DNA from 3 places in the Shewanella sp. AC91-MNA-CIBAN-0169 genome. Region 2 is predicted to be linked to each of the others. Evidence: predicted binding sites of a transcription regulator. Region 2 holds the regulator's gene; each other region holds the start of a gene.

Region 1 (7,238 bases), on a different contig from region 2:
AGCTGTGTGGATATTCATTAACTCAAGTTTTTTACTTATTCGACGTCCAATTCCCCAAACATCACCTGCACTTAGCTGCTTTAAGATTGAAATACGTTCTTGTTCATTACTCATGAAGCAGACGCCTTGGTAATCCCTAATTTTCTTCGCAGCGTGATTAGCAATTTTAGCCAACGTGAGAGTTTCTGCTATCCCCACACAAACCGCTAATCTCGCTTCTTTCCATACTGCACGACGGATTAACTGACCTTGGGTCTGTAAACACTTAATAGCGGGGTAAGTGTTCTTAAAAGAAAGGAAACTTTCATCAATAGAATAAATATGTTGTTCTGGAGCAAAACGGCCAATGATATTCATCATTTTACTAGAAAGGTCAGCATAGAGTTCATAGTTAGAAGAACAAACAATAACACCGCGCCTAGTGCATAACTCTTTGACTTGAAAATAAGGTAAAAACTTCTGAATACCGGCTTCTTTAGCTTGCCTATTAGCGGCAACAATACAACCGTCATTATTACTCAGAACAATAACTGGCTTACCGCGCCAATCTGGACGAAAAACTTGTTCGGCACTGCAATAGAAGCTATTAGCATCAACAAGGGCAAACATTTACTTTGCACACAATAGCGGACTTTGACGATGGCAACGAATAGAGCGAGTAACCACGCCTTCAATACTAAAATCATCATATTCATGAATAATGACTGGCTGATATTGCTGATTGGATGAGAGAAGAATACGACGCTTGGCATCCAAGATTTTACACACAAACTCACCATTAAAGTTCGCTACGATCACATCACCGTTTCGTGCAGTTTCATGACGATCAACAATGATCATATCTCTATCAAAGATGCCAACATCTTGCATCGACTCCCCCTGAGCAATGCCAATAAATGTCGAGCTTGGATGCTCTACTAACAAATCATCCAGACTAATACCTAACTGGGAGTATTCAGCAGCAGGGCTTTCAAAGCCAGTAATGCCCGCATGGGCAGGTATAGGTATAACGCGCATAACATAAAACCACTGTATATAATTACAGTTATATTAACAGTAAACCATCAAGGTGCAAGTCTATTTTTACAATCGAATAATGCATTGCTGTTTGACTTGTGGAGCAACAAACTTATAAAGCTTTATTTGATTATGTAACTAAATCAAGCTATCTTGATATTGTTACGCAATCAAGAGGTTCTAAGTATGTCAGATAAAAGTGAAGAGCATAAAGGGGCGCATGGTGGTGTACGTAAAGGTGCTGGCCGTAAGACTAGATATGAAAAAACAATAGTGATGAGAGTACCTGAACAATATAAAAATGCGATCAAAGCATTAATCCAGCACATAGATGAATGCGAAAAAGTTGACCATCATTACTCTCCTGTCGTTTCTAAACCAATCTTTACACGGTCGTTGCAGGGCAAGCCTCAACAAGTTACTTTTACGGTGAGTTCAGTAAAATCAACTTGATATCGTTACAAAATCAAAAATATTCAGAACAGTCTATGTATCGGACCGAAGTCCCAATACTCGATGACTAATTTATTTGTTTTTGGATGCTTTAAAGACCCCATAATCATCCGTAATAGAGATTGCTCGCCACTGAGTGACGTGAGTAAAGTGTTAGTTTATCTAGTTTGTCCGATCAGCTTTTCAAGTTTATTTTTTGTTCCAAAGATCGCAAAAGGCAATATGAACCAAAGTATCCCTAAAACAAACAAAAAAGGGTTATACCCCCCAACGCCGCCAGTTAAAAATGTACCAATAAAGTGTCCCTTTCAGCGATTAATAATATCGCTGCCATTCGTATAAAAATGACTATTTCGAGTACCATAGAAGAAAAAATGATCAATAAAAACCAAAAACCATCGAGCATACTACATCAATAAACCAGTACAGATTCAGTCACAACATGGGTTACGTTTGCAGTATGCACTTAGCATGATTGTTTACGCCAAAAAACTTCTGTGAAACTCAATTAAATTTGTAACAAATACAGGTGTGTTTTTAATTAGAATAGAGCTTATTTAAAACTATATAACCTTTAAAGGTGGATCGATGAATACAGCTCATACCGACTATCAAGAGTTAAAAAATGACCTCAAGTATTTTTTTACGGTTGAAGAACAAATGTATCTAATCCCTCTTTTACTGAGCTGGTCGGGAAATGCAGATAAAGCTATGTTTTGGTTTAACCATCAAAGGATACCTGCATTTGGCGGTCAAACAGCAAAGTTTATATGTGAGAATGGTAATCAAAAACTATTCATCGAGTACATTCATTCTGCTGAATTGGGTGGATATACTTGAAGACTTGAGCCTGTAAATACTATTCTTTAAATGGCTACAAAGTTTGATGAATTTTAGAAACACTCGATATTAGATCCATGTAAAACTGAAAACATGTTGTAAGTTATTGATTTATGGTTTTTGAATGTATGTTTTCAGTTTTGTCATGGATCTAATAATTGATAATATAAAATCATTAACAGACAATTGACGATATATGGAGCAGCTTTTATCTATCATTTCGCAATCATCTAAATGCTAAATTAACATTTTTATTGCGACGTTGTATTTTTTTAGGAACTCTCATCACGACAGTTGTTTCGTATTTAGTTTTCCTACCTACCCCGGTTCTAAATCCGCCATGCGTTACCTTGTATTCAACTTTTTCTTCATACACGTAAACTCCAAGTTTGATTTTGTTACAGTATCAAGCCCACCTTGAATATGTTACAAAATCAAGTTTCTCGATAATTTTAATGATGATGGATAGCCTTACATCTACAACATGCTGTTAAATTAGGAAGATTTAGGCAAATATTTATGCATGGCTGTAATCTTTTGATGAGAATTGCACTTTTATTACGCTAACAAGTAATCGTCCCGATATGAGTATTCTTCAATCTCATTATTGGACAAAAGTGCGTCAGCGCCTTTGCTAAATTAGTAAATAATGAATTACAACAGGTATGGAAAAGGGAAAAAAGCCACTGTCAGGTTCGATAGCAATAGAGAGAACGAAGCCGATCCTACAAGTACCAGAAAACAATCTCACAACAAATAACCCGCAGACAGCGGGCTTTCTGTTTAATTACGAACTAATAGAACTACTTCTTTGCTTTCTGTTTTACATTCCACAAGAAATGACTTGGATTAGCAGTGACTTTTGATTTGTAGTCGTGGTGTGACTTCAGCGCATTCAACCCCGCAATGCCAGTAGCAAGCAAACTAGTCCCGCCAGTCACAATACTAAGCCCTAAGCCTGCAACGGCAATACTAGCTTCAGCAAAATGTGTTCGTTTTAAATGCTTCACTTGTGGGGCTATCTGGCTCATCTGTACTTCGAATAGTTCATGCTGAGTATCTTCGATAATTGCTTTCACACGACTAGGGTCAGTTTCATACCTTGCTTCACGTAGCCCTTTTTCTAATTCAGCACGGAACGACTGGAATGCTTCACCGTCGTTGTTTCGAATAGACATCAAATCAGCAGAGGATACTTGTTCCATAAATGGCACGTCCATCTGTAGCGCACAATTTAATGTATTGGCTTGAATATCAGTACTACCGACATTCATGTTAAGTAGATTGCTTTCAAACGGGTGTTCCGTACCAAACATGCAGTCGAGGTATTCTGATAACGCTATACGCTTACTGAGGTCAATGTAGTGATTTCGTGCAGTTTGATTTACAGATTGATATACCCAAGCATCAAAATCAGCTTTACTGGGTGGCACAGAAGACTTCTTTTGAATGAAGGTGAATACGTTTTCTTTATCAGTCGGTTCAAATTCTGTTGGGGTTAATAGATAACCCATAACGAAGCCGCTTTCCATGCCTTGGAAATGAATGCTAATGTTTCTACATGGATATAGATCACGCATTACGAGCATTCGTCCATTATCGTTCTGAACACTTCGCACATCAGCACTAGCTTTGTACTGTTCTAAGATGTTTGGAGGTAAGCAATCTTCAAATCCAACATCTGAGAAGAGTAATGGTACTTCAGTACCCTTTTCAAGTTCAAAAGTAACGGGGTACAGCTTAACGTAACCACCTGCTACTAACGGACGTAATTCAATCAGTCGAACCGCTGCTTTGGTTAGTTTCTGGCGGTCTACCTTTGGGGTTGATGCCATGCCGATAAATGACGTCAGGGCTTCTGTAGCTTGGGTTCTAAAGTCAGTTAGTTCAAAGACTGGATCTGCAACTACAACTTCTTCTAGATATAGTGCAGCCTGTTTTAGATGAGAAGTATGAGACAGGGTATCAGTTGCTAAGCAACTAACTACGCCCTGCGATTTGACCACATCACGTATTTCAGGCAGTACCTTTAAGCAGTATTCACGGTACTTAATAAGTTCCTGTTCGAGTACTGCATCTGACAGGCCACTGTAAAGTCTAGCAACGAGTGTACTGTCAAGTAGCAATGAATCATTTAAGTAGTCGTATGCGTAGCTTCCCATGACTTTTGAATCCGTATTGATAAGGTATTAGTATTCTAACTAGTTTCGAGAGCTAAGTAACTGAGTTTAAGCCCACCCTAGAGATAGAAGTCTATGATCTGACTCTGCGAGGTTAGTGTCTACGACAGAGTGCCAAGCAATGAGGGTTTAACTAGGATCAATTCTTCCCGAACACGACAAACAAACCACAGTGCAAATGAGTCAGAAACATTAGGCTCCTCTAGCACTAACAGATCAATATCACGCTCATTAACGCTCTTAAATATATTGCGTTCTTTCATTGGCTATAGCTATCCTATTGCTAAGTCCCCAAAGACATTTCACAGATAAGAAAAAGTAGGTCAAACCAGCTCACTGTGATTTGTGACGTTGAGCGTTACTGGCAAGGAAAGGGGGCATAAATAGTTTACGTCCTAGGTATATTTCTGGACGGTAACGACTTAGAATTGAAACTCTAAACCATTAACTTCGGATAAGTTGAATTTGGGCAAAACCTGACCATAGAAGACTCTGCCCAAGCAGTGACTTTTCACTTCTAACATGTTCTAGCCAAGTTAAAGACTAGAATCAAAGAAAGTTATATTTCTTCTCCCGCTCTTTGAAGGCACTGATGCCACCTTCAAGGATATGACAAACATGCTGTCGAATGCCTAGCTCATCAAGTGATTGGTAGTCGTAGTTGTCATCAGACTTCAAACTGTGCTCTAGGCTACCTCCAAGATATTCAAACTGATACGTCCCAGCTGTACCTGACTGCCCTCGCTGATCAGCTACTACAACACACTCTGCATCTGCTGCAACCACTAGGTTTGCGTTGTGTGTCACCATAATAATTTGTCGCTTACTTTTACACTTACGAACGAAGTCTTTAAGCTCTGAGTAAATCGTTCTGTTATCCAAGTTATCTTCTGGTTGGTCAATCAATATTGGGTGCGTTGAGTTACTTAGTTCAAGCATCAAACTAAGTAAGACCAAACCACGTTTGCCCGGCGACATATGCACAATGCTGTCGTTCTTATAGGTAACAAGGAAGTCGATCCCGAGGTAGTCAGCGTAAAGGAACTTATAAGCATCTTTAAGGCTTTGGTTCTTGCGCAAGGTAGGTGATTGACTGCTCTTAATTGTATTGGCGGTCTTCTCTACAAAGGCTGCGTGAGTATCAATGTCAAAATGGTAGTCACCGTTTTCATCCTGAACATCATTAACGACCGCGCGAATTGGCCCTGCCTTGTGGTAGCAACTAACGAACGAGTCAAACTTGCTAGCATCGACAACAACCTTTGCCTCAATTTTTATGTCGTCATCCATTTGGTGCTCACTGACTTTGGTACAGTGAGATTTGTATAGATTTATCAACGAACTGAACTGCTCATTTAGTTTCTTGATACACTCTTCACCTTTCTTGGTGATTGCCACAAGCTCTTTTAGTTTGACATTGATTCTTGCAAGCTTCTCTCGCTCAACCTTGAGTTGCTTATTCAGTTGTTCAAGGGCAGCTTTGTCTTTCACATCTTCTTCAAGAGGTTTAAGCTCACGCTCTATTCCCTCTAGTTTATCGTTTAATGCAGTCAATCTATCAGGGATCGACTCTAGCTTTTGATTCGCTTTACCCTTGGTTGAAGTAAAGCTAGCTACCAAGTCTTGTTGCATTGAATCTAGCAGTCCCTTGAGGACAGTTGATTGTGCAATTAGCCCTGAGTCTTGATGTAGTTGACCTCTAATCGTATCAATCCATTGGTCTTGTCGGTTATCAATATTCTCAGTGAATCTTTGTAAGCCCAACTGAATATATGTGAGCCTATCTTTTGCCCTGATAACGCACTGTCTTCTATGAACTAGGTAGGCATAATGCTTTTCTTGATCTTCTGTCCATTTAGACTTTTCTCGAATTTCTTTTGCTCTACCTTCAAGTGCTACAATCTCATTCTTAACAGACTTGTCGTTACCAATTTCGTTAAGCTCGTTTATCAGCTTTTGGTATTCACTAATCAGTAGGAATCGAGTATTAATCTTGTCATTAATGGATGAGTTGACTGCACGTACTCTATTCTCAAGGCCATTAACGAAGTCTTTGTATTGTTCATTTTGAAGCAGAGTTTTAGATATCAACTCATTTAAATCTTCTCTACCATCTTTATCAGCCAGCTGGTTGATGTAAAGTTGAGGTATATAGGTGATAGCCTTTGCTTGGTCGTCGGAATCTGACAGCTTAGACACTTCATTATTCGACCATTCAACCTCGAAATCTAAGTTAGGTATATCGCTGTAGGTTGATGACTTCGATAGCTCTACTCTGGCGGATACTTCGCTAGGGTTTATAGTCTTCGCAATGTGGTACAGAAGCATTGATTTACCGGAAGACTTACCACCAATGATGGTGTTCAGGTCTTTGTTAAGCGGTATCCACTTCTTCGAAAACTTATTCGTACCTGAATTATCAATGTATCTTACCTGTTTGATGGTCTGATATTCAGTTTTCGTTTCGGGAGAAAGTTCACCAATGAATGCACGGTCAGGTTCAAAGACAACCTGCTTTAAACCATTAAATGTAGGGTCAGCTTTAATCCAGCAGTATCTCTTATGGTCTGGTTCAAATAGCTTATCGATACCATGCGCATCTGAACCATGGACACAAGGAACAAGACGACCAAGATCAGCTATAATATCGGCTCTGCTCTTTGCTCCTTGACCAGTAAAGTGGCTTATGTCGCTTGGTGTGGCTGAAAATACCATGTCGATAAACTGGTAGATGTCTTTCTTTAAGCC
Region 2 (7,238 bases):
AAATAAATCAGCAAGGTAATCGAACAAGCCTAGTGTCACACCTAAAAATGATGAGGCGACGGCAAGATTAGCAAATAGGGTTAACATGTTATCCAGCCATTGGCTGGCAATAACCCCAGACAACGCACCCACTAACACACCTATATTGCCACCTTGAGCAATAATATCGGCAAACTGGCTTCGTTGAATATTACCCATCGTTGCCACTAACCAACATATATAAATCACCAATGCGATAGTGGTTCCGGTAATAATCGCCTTAACGATGGTTTTGGCATCTTTACCATAATATTTGACTAAACTTGGCACATTACCGTGATAACCAAAACTGGCCAATCCAAAAGGGATAGCGGCAAGTAAATAAGGCAGGTAACGCGATTCACCATCAGGCGATACTAGCTTTATGGTATCAATGTCGATTAGTAAGTTACCGATAGCCAAAAAGAAAGTAATCACCATGCCACCAAGCATGATTGTGGTGATACGGTCGACCGCTTTAGTACTAATAAATACCACCAAAGCCAAGACTACCGCAAACACCAATCCGGCCACACTCTGGGGTAGGCTCACGCCCAATGCAGACAGACTGTGATTCACAATCGAACCACCACCACTGATATAAGCATAGGTTAAAATATATAACACAAACGCAATCGAAACGCCGTTAATCACCCGCCAGAACTGCCCAAGAGTCACCCGAGTTAAGGTGTCAAAACTGTCGCCTGGTTCAAAATGCAAATTGGCTTCTAATAACAATAAACCCGACATTAGCATGCAAAACCAAACGCCGAGCAACATCGCGATAGAATAGCCAAACCACATTCCAGCACCAACAACGGGTAACGAAAACATGCCCGCACCCACAGTGGTTCCGGCAATAATCATCGCCCCACCCAATACAGATTTACCGCTGGTACGATGCTTGGCAGCATTCATATGATTAGCCATTATTGTCCGTGCTCCGCTTCCACACTATCAACAATGGTTTGTCTTACTAAAGAGCTGAGTAATTTATTAGCGTTATCACGAATTCTGATCACTTCAGCACGATGTTCGTCGCTGCATAAATAACCCAATTCTTTCAGTTTCACACTCAGGGTATTATATAATTTTTTGTCATAAAATTCTGGTGCGGTAATGCCATGCAGCGCGCCTAATCGTTGGGCTAACAAATGGCTATCGCGTTCCAGTTCTGAGCGCTCAAGATCAGGTTTTATTGCGAGTAAATTGAAGATAATCGCATAACGTTGCAACGTTTCACTGATAGTTTCAGCAAGCAGTAACACTTGGGTAATATGACGAGGCGTTATCTCAAACTGATCGCTACCGGTCAGTAAACCTTGTTCAACCATGAAATCTAAAATGCTATCCACATGTTGAGGCACATCATCAATGCTCATAAATAGCTCAGCTTTAAGTAATGGATAAAAGTCCATTACAATGCCATGAATTCGCTGGCGATCGCACACGTCATAATGCACTAAACAACTGGCAATTAATGACGGCAACGCCATCAAATGAATAATATTATTACGGTAATAACTCATGGTGATGGCAATTTTTTCATCAACTGAAATAATTTCACCAATAAGGTCTTTGGTACTAACAAACTTATTTAACGACAGACAGTGATCAATAATTGACTTGCCATTACCTTCGGCCACAGAGGTGTAATCGGTATAAGGCACTGTTTTAAGTAAGGCTAAATACAAATCAAGCTGACGTTCTAACTGGCTTCTTTCTAACGCATTTTGCTCTGACGCTAATAACACTAAACTAGTCAATGTTACTGAACTGGCTGCGGCCGCTCCATTGATATTAGTCATTACGCGGTTAGCTAACAAATTAACTGAGGGCGTAAACCAAGATGGTTTCTGGTCAGGATCTTTAGCTAGCTCATCACGCCACTCTGGCGCCTGCTGATTTAAGAACTGTTGTAAATTAATCGGCTCACCAAAATTCACATAACCTTGGCCAAAATTGCCTAACTTACGAATAGCACCAAATACCTGCCATACAGATTCTTTTTTCTTTTTCTTACCGCTTAATTCTTTGTGGTACGTCGCCACTTCCATCACATGGTCATAACCTAAATACACGGGTACTAAGGTTACTGGGCGCTCTATCCCACGTAGCACACTGTTAATTGTCATAGCCAACATACCGGTTTTAGGCGCTAGCAAACGTCCTGTACGCGAACGACCTCCTTCAGTGAAATACTCGACCGCATAACCCTTAGCAAATAACTGATCTAAATATTCACGAAATACTGCGGTATAAAGTTTATTACCATTAAAACTACGACGGATAAAGAATGCCCCACCACGGCGGAACATCGGCCCTGCTGGCCAAAAATTAAGGTTAATACCGGCAGCAATGTGCGGCGGAACCATGCCCTGATAATACAAAATATACGACAGTAGCAAGTAATCCATATGGCTACGATGGCAAGGAACGTAAACAATTTCATGACCATCATGATGTAACTGTCTTACTTGCTCGGCACCTTTGATATTGATGCCACTGTATAATTTGTTCCATAACCAAGTCAGGAAACGTTCGGCAATACGCACCAAACTATCAGAATAGTCGGCGGCAATTTCATCAAGGTATTCAATGGCGGTTTCACGCGCTTTCTCGACTGTTACTTTCTTATTTGCAGACTCTTCTTCAATGGCTTTTTTGATAGATTCTGATTTTAATAAAGAGGCAAACAACGCTTGTCGATTCGGTAATTGTGGCCCCGTCATCACTTTGCGTTGACGGCGGAAATGCACACGGGCGACTCGGGTTAATTTGTGAGCAATTCTTTTATCAGTACCATGTTCATCGGCCATATGACGAAGCGATAATGCATTAGAAAACTGGACGAAATTATGGCGTCCTAAAAATAAAATCATTAACCATTTACGTAACCACGTAGGGTTTTCACGTTCAAATACAGCAGCTTTCATGCTGTCTTCTTCTTTACCTGGGGTACGTCCCCAATAAAGGCAAACAGGAACCAACTGTATATCTAATTCAGGGCTCTCGCTATGAAGTGACAATAAACTGGTAAAATAATTAAGGAATTTGTCACCACTTTCACGTTTACCAAATAGTGGTTTGCGGCCCTCTAAACAGACCACACGAGGCACGGTTAAGCCATCAAGCTGTAATGGCTCATAAGGACTGGGCAGACCAAAGCCCTCGGTGATTTCGCTCAACGCGGCAATATCGCTAATAGATTCCGTTTTCATTAAATAAACCAAAGGTTTAGTTGGATCTATATTGAGGTCATCAAAAGGATCGTGAGGGACCACAATGGTCTGTACCATCCACTTTTGAATCCACCTTAATGCTCGTAAAAATATTGAATCTGGTTTTGACATGGTTATTTTCGCAACATAAGCCACTGTAATATTGTCGTATAGGATACCAGAAACCACCCTGCTTACACTATCAGACCGATCTATCTTTACGTTTAAGCTCTCACTATCAGAAATAACATAAGACAGAACATTAGTAATAGTTAATTAAAACATATTGTTGAGTGATACTTAATCAACAAAATACAAAAAATAGTTGGTTAATACTTGCGCGAACACAAACACTGTATATAATGACAGTCACTGTATAAAAAGACAGGAATCATCATGAGACCGTTAACGCCGCGCCAAGCAGAAATTTTAGACTTAATTAAAAACAATATCGCCGAAACAGGTATGCCACCCACTCGTGCTGAAATTGCGAATCGTCTTGGCTTTAAAAGTGCTAATGCCGCCGAAGAGCATTTAAAAGCATTAGCCAAAAAAGGCTTTATCGAGATCATGCCTGGTACCTCAAGAGGCATTCGTTTACCTCATGAAGAACAGGTTGAAACCGGTCTGCCACTCATTGGACAGGTTGCTGCTGGTGAACCTATTTTGGCCCAAGAGCATGTAGAACAATACTATCAAGTCGATCCAAACATGTTTAAGCCCGCCGCAGATTTTTTATTGCGAGTGCGTGGTGACAGCATGAAAAACATTGGCATTTTAGAAGGTGACTTACTCGCTGTACATAAAATGCAGCAAGCACGTAATGGCCAGGTTGTTGTGGCACGTGTTGATGATGACGTCACCGTAAAACGATTTGAACAAAAAGGTAATGTGATTTATCTGCATGCCGAAAATGAAGATTACAATCCGATAAAAGTAGATTTAAGTTGCCAAAGCCTAACCATCGAAGGGCTTGCCGTTGGCGTTATCCGTAATGGAGATTGGTTATGAACAAACTAATGGGCATCGCGCCACGCCACCCGGGCTTATGGGTAGATTTAACTGAAACAGAACTGCATGGCACCCAAACCATTCAAACATTACAAACTGTCACCCAAGGTGAAGCTGAACTGAGCCAATTGTGCAGCCAGTTGGCAATATTGAGCCAGCAAGGCAGATGGATTGTATTAATTAGCCCGCCCCATATTGGCTATAAACATATGCTGGCAAGTGCTGGTGTAAGAATGGATCGCATTTTACTGGTGCACACCAAAGATGAAGTCGAAACATTATGGGCCATGGAGAAAGCGCTCACTAGCGGTACATCGAGCGCAGTAGTAACTTGGACAAGCTCACTTGATGCTCGCGATAGTCGCCGTTTAGAAATTGTCGCCAAAAGTGCACGTGCATTAGGGGTGGTAATTGAAGATGTGAATGCTCACTTACCTCACAAACATCAACTTGTTAGCCCTACTTTAACAAATGGAACAAGTAATTTTTGCTCATTTCACTAAGCACGAACCCTTCATTACCAAGCCCTGTATTGAATTCAGGGTTTTTTTTCATCTTTTTTCAGCCTATTAGCCAACAAAGTGATCTTGATCAATGTTTAATCTACAAGTAATGTGGTTAACAAGGATGAAACATTTTTTATCTTTAATTGGACGTGAATGGCAGTAATCAAGATTACTTTCAGACAAATGAGCCAAATCAAAATTGATAAGTTCAGTAGTAGGTACAAGCGTGGTGCACAGCTAACAATAAAACCGTAGACCGTATGTTTACAGCCACCAAAGTACTTTGAGGTCATCAAACTTTTTTCGGGAACCGAAGAGTTTGCATAGAGCAGAGAATTACTGTGTGACTCTTCTTTGTAGTTGCTATTTGCAATTAGCAGAGGAGTAGTCTTGTGAAGCAATGGTTGTATTGTTTACTGGTGGTGTTTGTAGCACTTCCGCTTGGGGCATCAGAAATGCCCCTCAACATGACTCAAGGCGTGACAGATATCAGTGGCAAGGTTTATGACCTCCACATGACGATTCTTTACATCTGTTGTGCAATTGGGTTAGTGGTGTTTGGGATCATGATTTACTCAATGATTTATCACCGCAAATCAAAAGGCGCTGTCGCGGCCAATTTTCACGAAAGTACCAAAGTGGAAATTGCTTGGACCGTCATCCCTTTCATCATCTTAATCGGCATGGCTATTCCAGCCACCAAAACCTTGATTGCTATGGAAGATCCCAGTGATGCTGATCTCACCATAAAAATTACCGGGTCGCAGTGGAAGTGGCATTACAGCTATTTTGATAAAGACATCGAATTTTACAGCACATTATCCACTCCCAGAGCACAAATTGATGGCAGTGAGGCCAAAGGCGAGCATTACCTCCTTGAAGTCGATAAGCCATTAGTACTGCCTATTAACCAAAAAGTGCGCTTCTTGATGACATCAGATGATGTTATCCATTCATGGTGGGTGCCCGCGTTTGCCGTTAAAAAAGATGCCAATCCAGGCTTTATCAACGAAGCCTGGACCCGCATAGATAAACCCGGTATTTATCGCGGCCAATGTGCCGAGCTATGCGGTAAAGACCATGGTTTCATGCCGATTGTGGTGCAAGCATTATCGGAAGCAGATTTTGATAATTGGTTAGTGGAACAAAAACAACTAGCAAGCAATGCGGCCGCAGCTGCTGAGGCGTCAATGTCTCAAACCTTGTCTATTGAGGAGCTAACCTCACAAGGTGAGCAAATCTATATTGCTAGGTGCGCTGCTTGTCATCAACCCAATGGTGCGGGTCTTCCTGGTGTATTCCCATCATTAATTGGCAGCCCTATCATAAAAGGCCCTGTTAACGATCATCTGAATATCGTCTTAAACGGTAAACCAGGTACTGCAATGCAAGCCTTTGCAAAGCAACTTAGCGCCCTAGAAATTGCCGCAGTAATTACCTTTGAGCGTAATGCGTGGGGCAATAATAGCGGTGATGTAGTTCAAGCTGCTGATATAGGCAACTTTTTAGGCAGTAACGAGGCAAGCACCGAACCAAGTAAAGCAGTAACCGATGCAGCAAGTACTATTGCAGCCAAGACAACTGACATTACCGATGCGGTTACCGACAAAGCCAATCAAGCTGTCGAAGCCGTAGCAGAAGCTGTTGTACCAGAGGATCTGCCCACGTTAACCTTGGAGCAATTAATTGCTGAAGGTGAGCAGGTTTATGCTACGACATGTGCTGCATGTCACCAAGCCACTGGCGCTGGTTTACCAGGCGCTTTCCCTTCACTTATTGGCAGCCCTGTTGTTACTGGACCGGTTAGCGGACATATCGATATCGTTATGCACGGAAAACCAGGTACCGCAATGCAGGCATTTAGTAGTCAACTTAGCCCGCAAAAGATGGCGGCTGTGATTACTTATGAGCGCAATGCGTGGGGCAATAATTCTGGCGAAGCGGTGCAACCTGCCGATGTCGCTAGCCATGGACAGTAGGGGAAAACAATGAGCACAACAACGCACGATACACTGGCTACCGCTCATGATGATCATCATCACGGCGCTCCGAAGGGGCTAATGCGCTGGCTACTCACCACTAACCATAAAGATATCGGCTCGCTGTATTTATGGTTTAGTTTCATTATGTTTCTTACTGGCGGTGCGATGGCAATGGTGATTCGAGCTGAATTATTTCAGCCTGGATTACAGCTAGTAGAACCTAACTTTTTTAATCAGATGACCACAGTTCATGGCCTCATCATGGTGTTTGGGGCGGTGATGCCCGCTTTTACCGGGTTAGCAAACTGGTTAATTCCAATGATGATTGGTGCCCCAGATATGGCACTACCGCGAATGAACAACTGGAGTTTTTGGATTTTACCCTTCGCCTTTACCATTTTATTAGGTTCACTCTTTATGGAAGGCGGCGGCCCTAACTTTGGCTGGACATTCTATGCTCCGCTCTCAACCACCTATAGTCCTGACAGTACCGCCCTATT
Region 3 (7,238 bases), on a different contig from region 2:
GAATATCACCAAGGGCAAAGTTAACCGCTTTATCATCTGGATAGGTTTTGCTCAGCAATGCACTCACTTCCGGTTCAATATTACTGCCATGGCAACCTAAACATAATTGTTGCGCTGGTATGGCCTTCATATAACGAAACTGAGTGTTACCATCATTGACGATAAACTCACTCGCCACGATTGGCTTATCTGCAGGTTGTTGTGCTGAGGCATTCACCAGCTCAAATTGTTGTAATTGCGATAACTCCCATTCATCTGGCGTATTGTCTGAATTACGTACACGTAAACTGGTTCGAGTCAGTGTCCAGCCCTCTTTCGAGTTTTCAGCGGCAATGGCAGGTGCAACCGATTTACACACCGACACCGCATTGATTAAGCCACCTTGTTTAATTGCGGCTTGTAACTGACCTTTTAACGCTTGGCTAAAATCGGCAATGCGTTGATTGGCCTGTTGTTCAAGCACCTGCTGTTGCGTTAGTGATTCAGCATGGCAAAGGCTGCTCATGCCAGCAATCACTAATAACGCACTGATGTTACGTGCATTTAAAACCGTTTTTTTGTGCTTTGATGTTAATTTCATTATTTGTCATCCTCGTCTTCAAGTCGGGTCATTCCCATTAACTTCAGGGCATAATTTTCGTACATGGGTTCACTACTGCCAGGGCACCGTTCGGTCGTAAGCGATATAACACAATCAATACAAAGCTTGTGCCATATCACACTAGTTAGGTTTAATCGTTTAAAATCATTAGCTTAAACATTATTGAAATTGACAGGATGCCCATGCTAGGTTGTTGAGTAACAAATGAGTGACAAATATGACATCGTAATGACATTTATCGTGCTATTAATGTCATTATAAAGGTTGGCCGATTAATATGAATCGCAAGCGAGAGTAAGCAATGAATAACACCACCGTTGTACAATCTATGATAAACGCTATTGATAAACCGGCGATTTTTATTACTCCCGATTATGTGATCCATGCGGTTAATCAAGCCTATATCGAAACCTATGATGACGACGTTATTTTAGGCCAAAGTAAATGCCATCAAATCTCTCATAATAGTGACCAACCTTGCGATAAACACGGTGAGGAATGCCCGTTATTACAATGCCAGAGTACTAACCGAGCTGCCAGTGCCGTGCATATTCACAGCACGGTGCAAGGTAAGTCTTACTGCGACATTTTAATGAAACCTATAAAAGATAATAGTGGCATGGTATTGGGGTATCTAGAGATTTTAGATGCCATAGATTACGCATCGACAGAATCAAAAAAAGGCACCATGATCGGTCAGTCTGCGCCATTTAAGCAGATGCTCAACAGGATTAATAGAGCCTCTCAATCCAATATCGCGGTTCTGTTACAAGGTGAAACTGGTTCAGGCAAAGAGTTAGTTGCTAAAGCGGTACATCAGGCCAGCAACCGAAATGATAAACCGTTTGTGGTGATTGAATGCACTGGGCTAAGTGAAAATCTGTTCGAAAGTGAATTATTTGGCTATGAAAAAGGTGCATTTACAGGGGCGACAAGCAGCAAAAAAGGCTTGATTGAAATAGCGCACGGTGGAACGGTGTTTTTTGATGAAATTGGTGATGTACCGATGAACATGCAAGTAAAGTTACTTAGGTTACTTGAAACCCAGTGTTATCGTGCCGTCGGCGGATTAAAACAGAAACGTTCTGACTTTAGGCTAGTCAGTGCCAGCCATAAGAATTTACTCGATTTAGTAGAAAAAGGTGAATTTAGGCGCGACCTGTATTACCGCATTGCAGGATTTCCGATTTACTTACCGTCGTTACGTGAGCGTTATGATGACATTCCGACGCTGGTGAATCACTTTATAAAATATTCTGATTACAAACATAAAAAGTTTTCGAGCAATGCATTAACTCTTTTGGGTCGTTATGCATTTCCGGGAAATATTCGCGAATTGAAAAATATTATTGAGCAATCGGCACTTATCGCCAATGAGGATGTTATACACAGCAGTGATTTACCTGAAAGCGTTCAACCGAGCCACACATCTAAGGATGAAACAATTGCCGTAAAACTTAACACCGAACTGATGACGTTAGATGACATGGAATGTGCGTACCTTTCGCAGGTATGTGAGCAATATGCAGGATCGCCAGCCGAATTAGCGATAACGCTTAATATTAGTGTGCGTACCTTATATCGAAAATTACAACGCTATGGTTTAAAGCTTAACTAGCCACCACAGCGCTGTGATAAAACACCCCTAGCGATCATTAATGAGCAATTAGTGAATGTTTTTTATTGCAGCAACGTTTCATTGTTGTGGTTTCATTCGCCAATTTAGATTTAGACTCACAGCAACGTTTATGTGTCCCCGAGTCAGATTGGTTATGGCAGTCTTCTTCACCATGAGCGTGTTGATGATCATGGTCATGGTTATGCTCATGGTTACAGCAACCACCAGTGGCTTTCTTAGCAATATTATTGATTGATGGTCGCCCCTGACTTGCCTCGGTAAATGGCTCACAGTCCGCTAAATGACTACTGGCAAAATACTCTATTGCAGTACGACCATTTTTTGCGTGAAATACACTCAATTGTTGGCTTAATAACTTAGATAAAAGCTGTTGGCCAATGTTGCGCACGATGACGCGATCCGCCCCATTTGCCAGTATCATACTGACTAATTGTTTCTTACCCTCACATCCTTCTGTTAATGCTGGGTTGGCAAAGCGCCCTTTTACTTGGCCTTGCTCATCAATGAATAGCATCTCATCGGCACGGCTAAAGTGGTTGGCAATATGTTGGTCTTTCATAGGTATGGCAGTAATCATCATGTCTCCTCATGTGCATTTTTAACAAATCGATTAAACGCAGTTGTTCCAACTTGGTTTATCGACATGCCACTGGGCTTAAAACAGCTTTTGCCGAGAGCGTCCTAGAATCTTCGTTTATTTTTGGAGGCTTGGCATTATCTGCTTAAATTAATCGAATAATAGTAATTGGCATATGCAATATATACTCTTATTATTAGCATATGCCAATAATAATTTCGATTCTGGTTTGAGTTTTGTGACGCGTGACATTATTTATGATGACAAGTATTTTACCTGTCATAAGGCGTGCGAGGATGTAGATAACGATAGAGCGCTATGTAAGCGCCCTATCAATTTTACTATTGTTGCATCATTTGACTGTGTTGTTTCATGATAATAGCCATTAACTCTTCGTGATTAACTAATTTGACGTTTTCACCTTTTACGCTGGCGCGGTCTAAGGTTATCACCGGTGATGCAATAAATTTCTTTGCATTGGTTGAAGAGAAAATCTCTTTGCTACGCACTTTAATATCTTCATCTTTGGTTAGATGTAGACTCCAATATAACGCATCGGACTTAATAAAATTCGTATCATCTGCTCCTGATGAAAACACATCATAAAACTGTAATTCTATTAAATGTTGACCAGGAGACACCTCCATTTCACTTTTATTTGATGCCGATTTGCCATCGACCGCAGTAAAGATTAAATAGTCAGGTAATGAGATAGTGGCAGCCATTGCTGCTGAGCTGGCTAAAGATAATAGTGTGATCGCAATGAATTTTTTCATAATAAACTCCGTTAACTTTTTGATGCTTATAGTTTTTTGAGGCTTATAGTTGAAGCAACAAAAATCTTTATAAATTAATGTGGGTAACTAATAAACATAAAGAATTAAGCTATCGGAGGCGGATTTTGGCTCACTAGAATGGTGGGCGTTGATGTCCATAAAGGCGAACTCACTTTGGCACTCGTTAGTAGAGCACCGGTGAGGTTTGTTGCTGATAACAAAAATGCATTCGCGACCGCATGACAATGGCTAATGCATTGACTCATATCGTTTAAGCAACAGTCATCGTTAGTATCACAGTCACTTTGCATCATCGTTGATTGATGCATACTACTCGACTGCATGTCCGACATGGCCATTTCATTAGACATAGCAAAACTTGGAACAAGTAATTGTCCAAGTAGTGAAATTATCATTGCTATGTTTAACAGCGTATTTCGCATTATGTAGGCCATATGATGAGTACGATTCAACATTAACAATTTAATTAGAGTGATAATCAGAGCTGAATCACATTTTAAGGTTTAGCCATAGTTGAATGCCCCAACCTTGCATGTGTTATGGCAGAGCAATACCACTGTTATAATAAACCTTAGTCATAAACCTTAGTAATATAAAACCTTAGCATTTAATGCTGGGTAAGCATTTCCATTGGGTTGAATATTGAGGTGTGAGTAAATCACGGCGCATGGCCCATTTTTGTTCTATTCCTTGTGCTGCCAGAAACACTGTATCGCGGCCATATCGTTGGTTGATGCCGTCAAGCGTATCCATCAAGGCATAATTGACCTTCGCGGTATTAAATAAATCAAATTGAAAATGTTTCTCGCTGGCTAAATCAACCAGGCCTACACCAATTTTGTAATAACGAACACCATTGCTAAATAATCTCGGGGCGGCGTCTGTCATGGCTTTAGTGAGTTCAATGGTGCAATTGGTTGGACACGGAAAATGGACAATAACTTTATAACTCACAGGCCGCTCGTCGTGGGGCGAATTACTGGCAAATAACAACATGGTTTTGCAATGTGAGCCTTGTTGACGAGCTTTACTTGCTGCGATGCCAACATGTTTACTCAATGCCTGTAATAGCGATTCAAAATCGCAAATACGTTCACCCACACTACGAGTGGAGAAAATTTGTTTTTTATCTGCCCTAGCCTCATCCCATTGTTTACACACTTCGCCGTTAAGTTCTCGTACGGTGCGTTCAATTTCAATGCTAAATTGTTTTCTGGCTAGACTCGGTGGCATAGAGGCGAGATCGTATGCGCTGCGAATATTCATCAATTCAAGCTTTTTACTGATGCGCCTGCCAATCCCCCACACCTCTTTAACGGCAAGCTGGCGTAAAATGTCATTACGTTGCTGCGCAGTGTCGATAACGCACACACCTTGGTATCCCGGTATTTTTTTAGCGGCGTGATTGGCTATTTTAGCTAAGGTTAACGTTTGGCCCATGCCCACACAAACAGCCAAGCGGGCTTCTTTCCAAACGGCACGGCGAATTAACTGACCTTGGCTATGCAGGCATTTGATTGCGGGATAACAATGTTTAAAAGACAGGAAGCTTTCATCGATGGAGTACACATGTTGCTCTGGTGCAAAACGACCAATTATTGCCATCATCTTTGCCGATAAATCGGCATACAATTCATAATTAGATGAACACACAATGACATTGCGCTGGGCACATAATGCTTTAGCTTGAAAGTAAGGCAAAAACTTCTCAATACCCGCCTCTTTTGCTTGCCGATTAGCCGCGACAATACAGCCATCGTTATTGCTCAGTACAATAATCGGTCTGCCGCGCCAGTCAGGGCGAAAAACCTGTTCTGCACTACAATAAAAAGCATTGGCATCGACTAAGGCAAACATTGTTACCTAACCTTTTTTGCTGATAAGCAGTGGGCTTTGACGATGACAACGAATTGAGCGAATAACCACGCCTTCAATACTAAAGTCATCATAGTCGCAGATGGTCACAGGTAAATGTTGCTCATTAGACGACATCAGCATTCGCCGATGCATGTCGAGAATTTTACACACAAACTCACCATTAAAATTAGCCACTATCACGTCGCCATTTCTAGCCGTTTCATGACGATCGACAATCAATAAGTCACCATCATATATTCCCACACCTTGCATCGACTCACCTTGGGCTAAGCCGATAAAAGTGGAACTTGGATGCTGGATTAATATCTCATCAAGGCTGAGGCCTAACTGAAGGTACTCAGCTGCAGGAGATTCAAAACCGGTAATGCCGGCGCTGGCTGCAATGGGAATAACGCGCATATGACAACCTCTAATATGAGACGTACGGTATAAATACAAACCGTATAAATAAACAGCACACAATAAACGCTGTATAAAAACACACTGTATAAATAAACAGTATATATTAGCGTTAAATTTTGTCAGCGCAAGTTTATTTGCTTTAAATCACGACAAGCGGCGGTTATGTTCAATCGTTAACGCCGTTTTTATTGCCTCTGCACAACAACATCGGTCCATAACTAATGCTTCTTCAATGTAGCAAAGCGTCAATACATCAAAGTGATAGCTTCATTATTGATGAAATAATATGTCCAAGGTCAAAATATAATCAACGAGCTTGGTCTACACTGATAACAGGATCAAAAATCAAGCTAACCTATTTATTAAACAAACGAATAGACTTATTTCATATTGGCTCGGGGGTCTAGCATGACACTCGCAACATTCCATATCGACATGCACGATGATAACTGCTTACTGAACCTTGCTGGTGATTGGCAATTAGGCCAAGCACCGCTAGGCGCAGATATTTGTGCTGAGCTGCCATCTAATTGCCAATCTGTCACTTTAATCACCACAGAGTTGTCTCATTGGGATTCAAGCCTCGCCATTGCCTTATTACAATTATCTCGCTGGTGTGAGCAACATAAACTATCACTAGACACTCAACAAACACCTCAAGGGTTGCAGCAACTACTGCTGCTCGCTACCGATGTTGCGGTTTATCAACCAACTAATGAGGGTGCCCTAGGCGGGCTATGGCCGACCTTACGTCGAGGATTGATTAATCAAGGCTTACAAGTACACGATGGATTAGTATTTGTCGGTAACTGCACTTTGGCACTCGGGCGTTGGTTGGTTGGCAGAGCAAGAACTCGCCGGAGTGATATCGTTTTTTTTATCGAACAAGCTGGGCCTAAAGGGCTTGCGATTGTGACCTTAATTAGTCTGCTAGTGGGAATGATTTTGGCTTATTTAGGCTCGGTACAGCTGCGTCAATTAGGCGCCCAGGTATATGTGGCTAATTTAGTGGCTATCGGAATGGTGCGTGAAATGGGCGCCTTAATGACAGGCGTTATTATGGCCGGCCGAACCGGAGCTGCTTATGCGGCGCAGTTAGGCACCATGCAAGTTAATGAAGAAATTGATGCGCTGCGAGTAATGGGTATTCCTACCATGGAGTTTCTGGTTTTACCGCGATTATTAGCATTAATTTTTATTATGCCACTAATGTGTATTTATTCGGATGTAATAGGCATGATTGGCGGTGCGTTAGTTGCTAACGGGATGGGCGTGAGTTATACCCAATATATTTTGCAAACCCAGGTTGCGATTGATTGGGTAGATATTTCCACTGGTTTAATA

Evidence for each region. The regulator LexA, encoded in region 2, represses DNA repair genes until DNA is damaged. The targets are predictions, from matches to a motif close to TACTGTATNNNNATACAGTA.
Region 1: AAEY98_RS17575 (LexA family protein) is a predicted target of LexA. The motif match lies at 1,028-1,047, and genes of this name have one in related genera.
Region 3: AAEY98_RS13705 (LexA family protein) is a predicted target of LexA. The motif match lies at 5,974-5,993, and genes of this name have one in related genera.

The regions. Positions count from the first base shown of each region.
Region 1 covers NZ_JBEOPM010000024.1:863-8,100, forward strand. The annotation lists gene AAEY98_RS17570 (Y-family DNA polymerase) at 1-609, opposite strand, end outside; gene AAEY98_RS17575 (LexA family protein) at 610-1,017, opposite strand; gene AAEY98_RS17580 (hypothetical protein) at 1,204-1,470, shown strand; gene AAEY98_RS17585 (hypothetical protein) at 2,059-2,310, shown strand; gene AAEY98_RS17590 (hypothetical protein) at 3,114-4,472, opposite strand; gene AAEY98_RS17595 (TrlF family AAA-like ATPase) at 5,040-7,238, opposite strand, start outside.
Region 2 covers NZ_JBEOPM010000003.1:90,943-98,180, reverse strand. The annotation lists gene mtr (tryptophan permease) at 1-948, opposite strand, end outside; gene plsB (glycerol-3-phosphate 1-O-acyltransferase PlsB) at 948-3,371, opposite strand; gene lexA (transcriptional repressor LexA) at 3,636-4,250, shown strand; gene AAEY98_RS04470 (cell division inhibitor SulA) at 4,247-4,753, shown strand; gene coxB (cytochrome c oxidase subunit II) at 5,149-6,735, shown strand; gene ctaD (cytochrome c oxidase subunit I) at 6,745-7,238, shown strand, end outside.
Region 3 covers NZ_JBEOPM010000015.1:31,462-38,699, forward strand. The annotation lists gene AAEY98_RS13675 (Tll0287-like domain-containing protein) at 1-580, opposite strand, end outside; gene AAEY98_RS13680 (sigma-54 interaction domain-containing protein) at 903-2,219, shown strand; gene AAEY98_RS13685 (NifB/NifX family molybdenum-iron cluster-binding protein) at 2,257-2,820, opposite strand; gene AAEY98_RS13690 (DUF2057 family protein) at 3,159-3,593, opposite strand; gene AAEY98_RS13695 (hypothetical protein) at 3,698-4,036, opposite strand; gene AAEY98_RS13700 (Y-family DNA polymerase) at 4,215-5,471, opposite strand; gene AAEY98_RS13705 (LexA family protein) at 5,478-5,891, opposite strand; gene AAEY98_RS13710 (MlaE family ABC transporter permease) at 6,303-7,238, shown strand, end outside.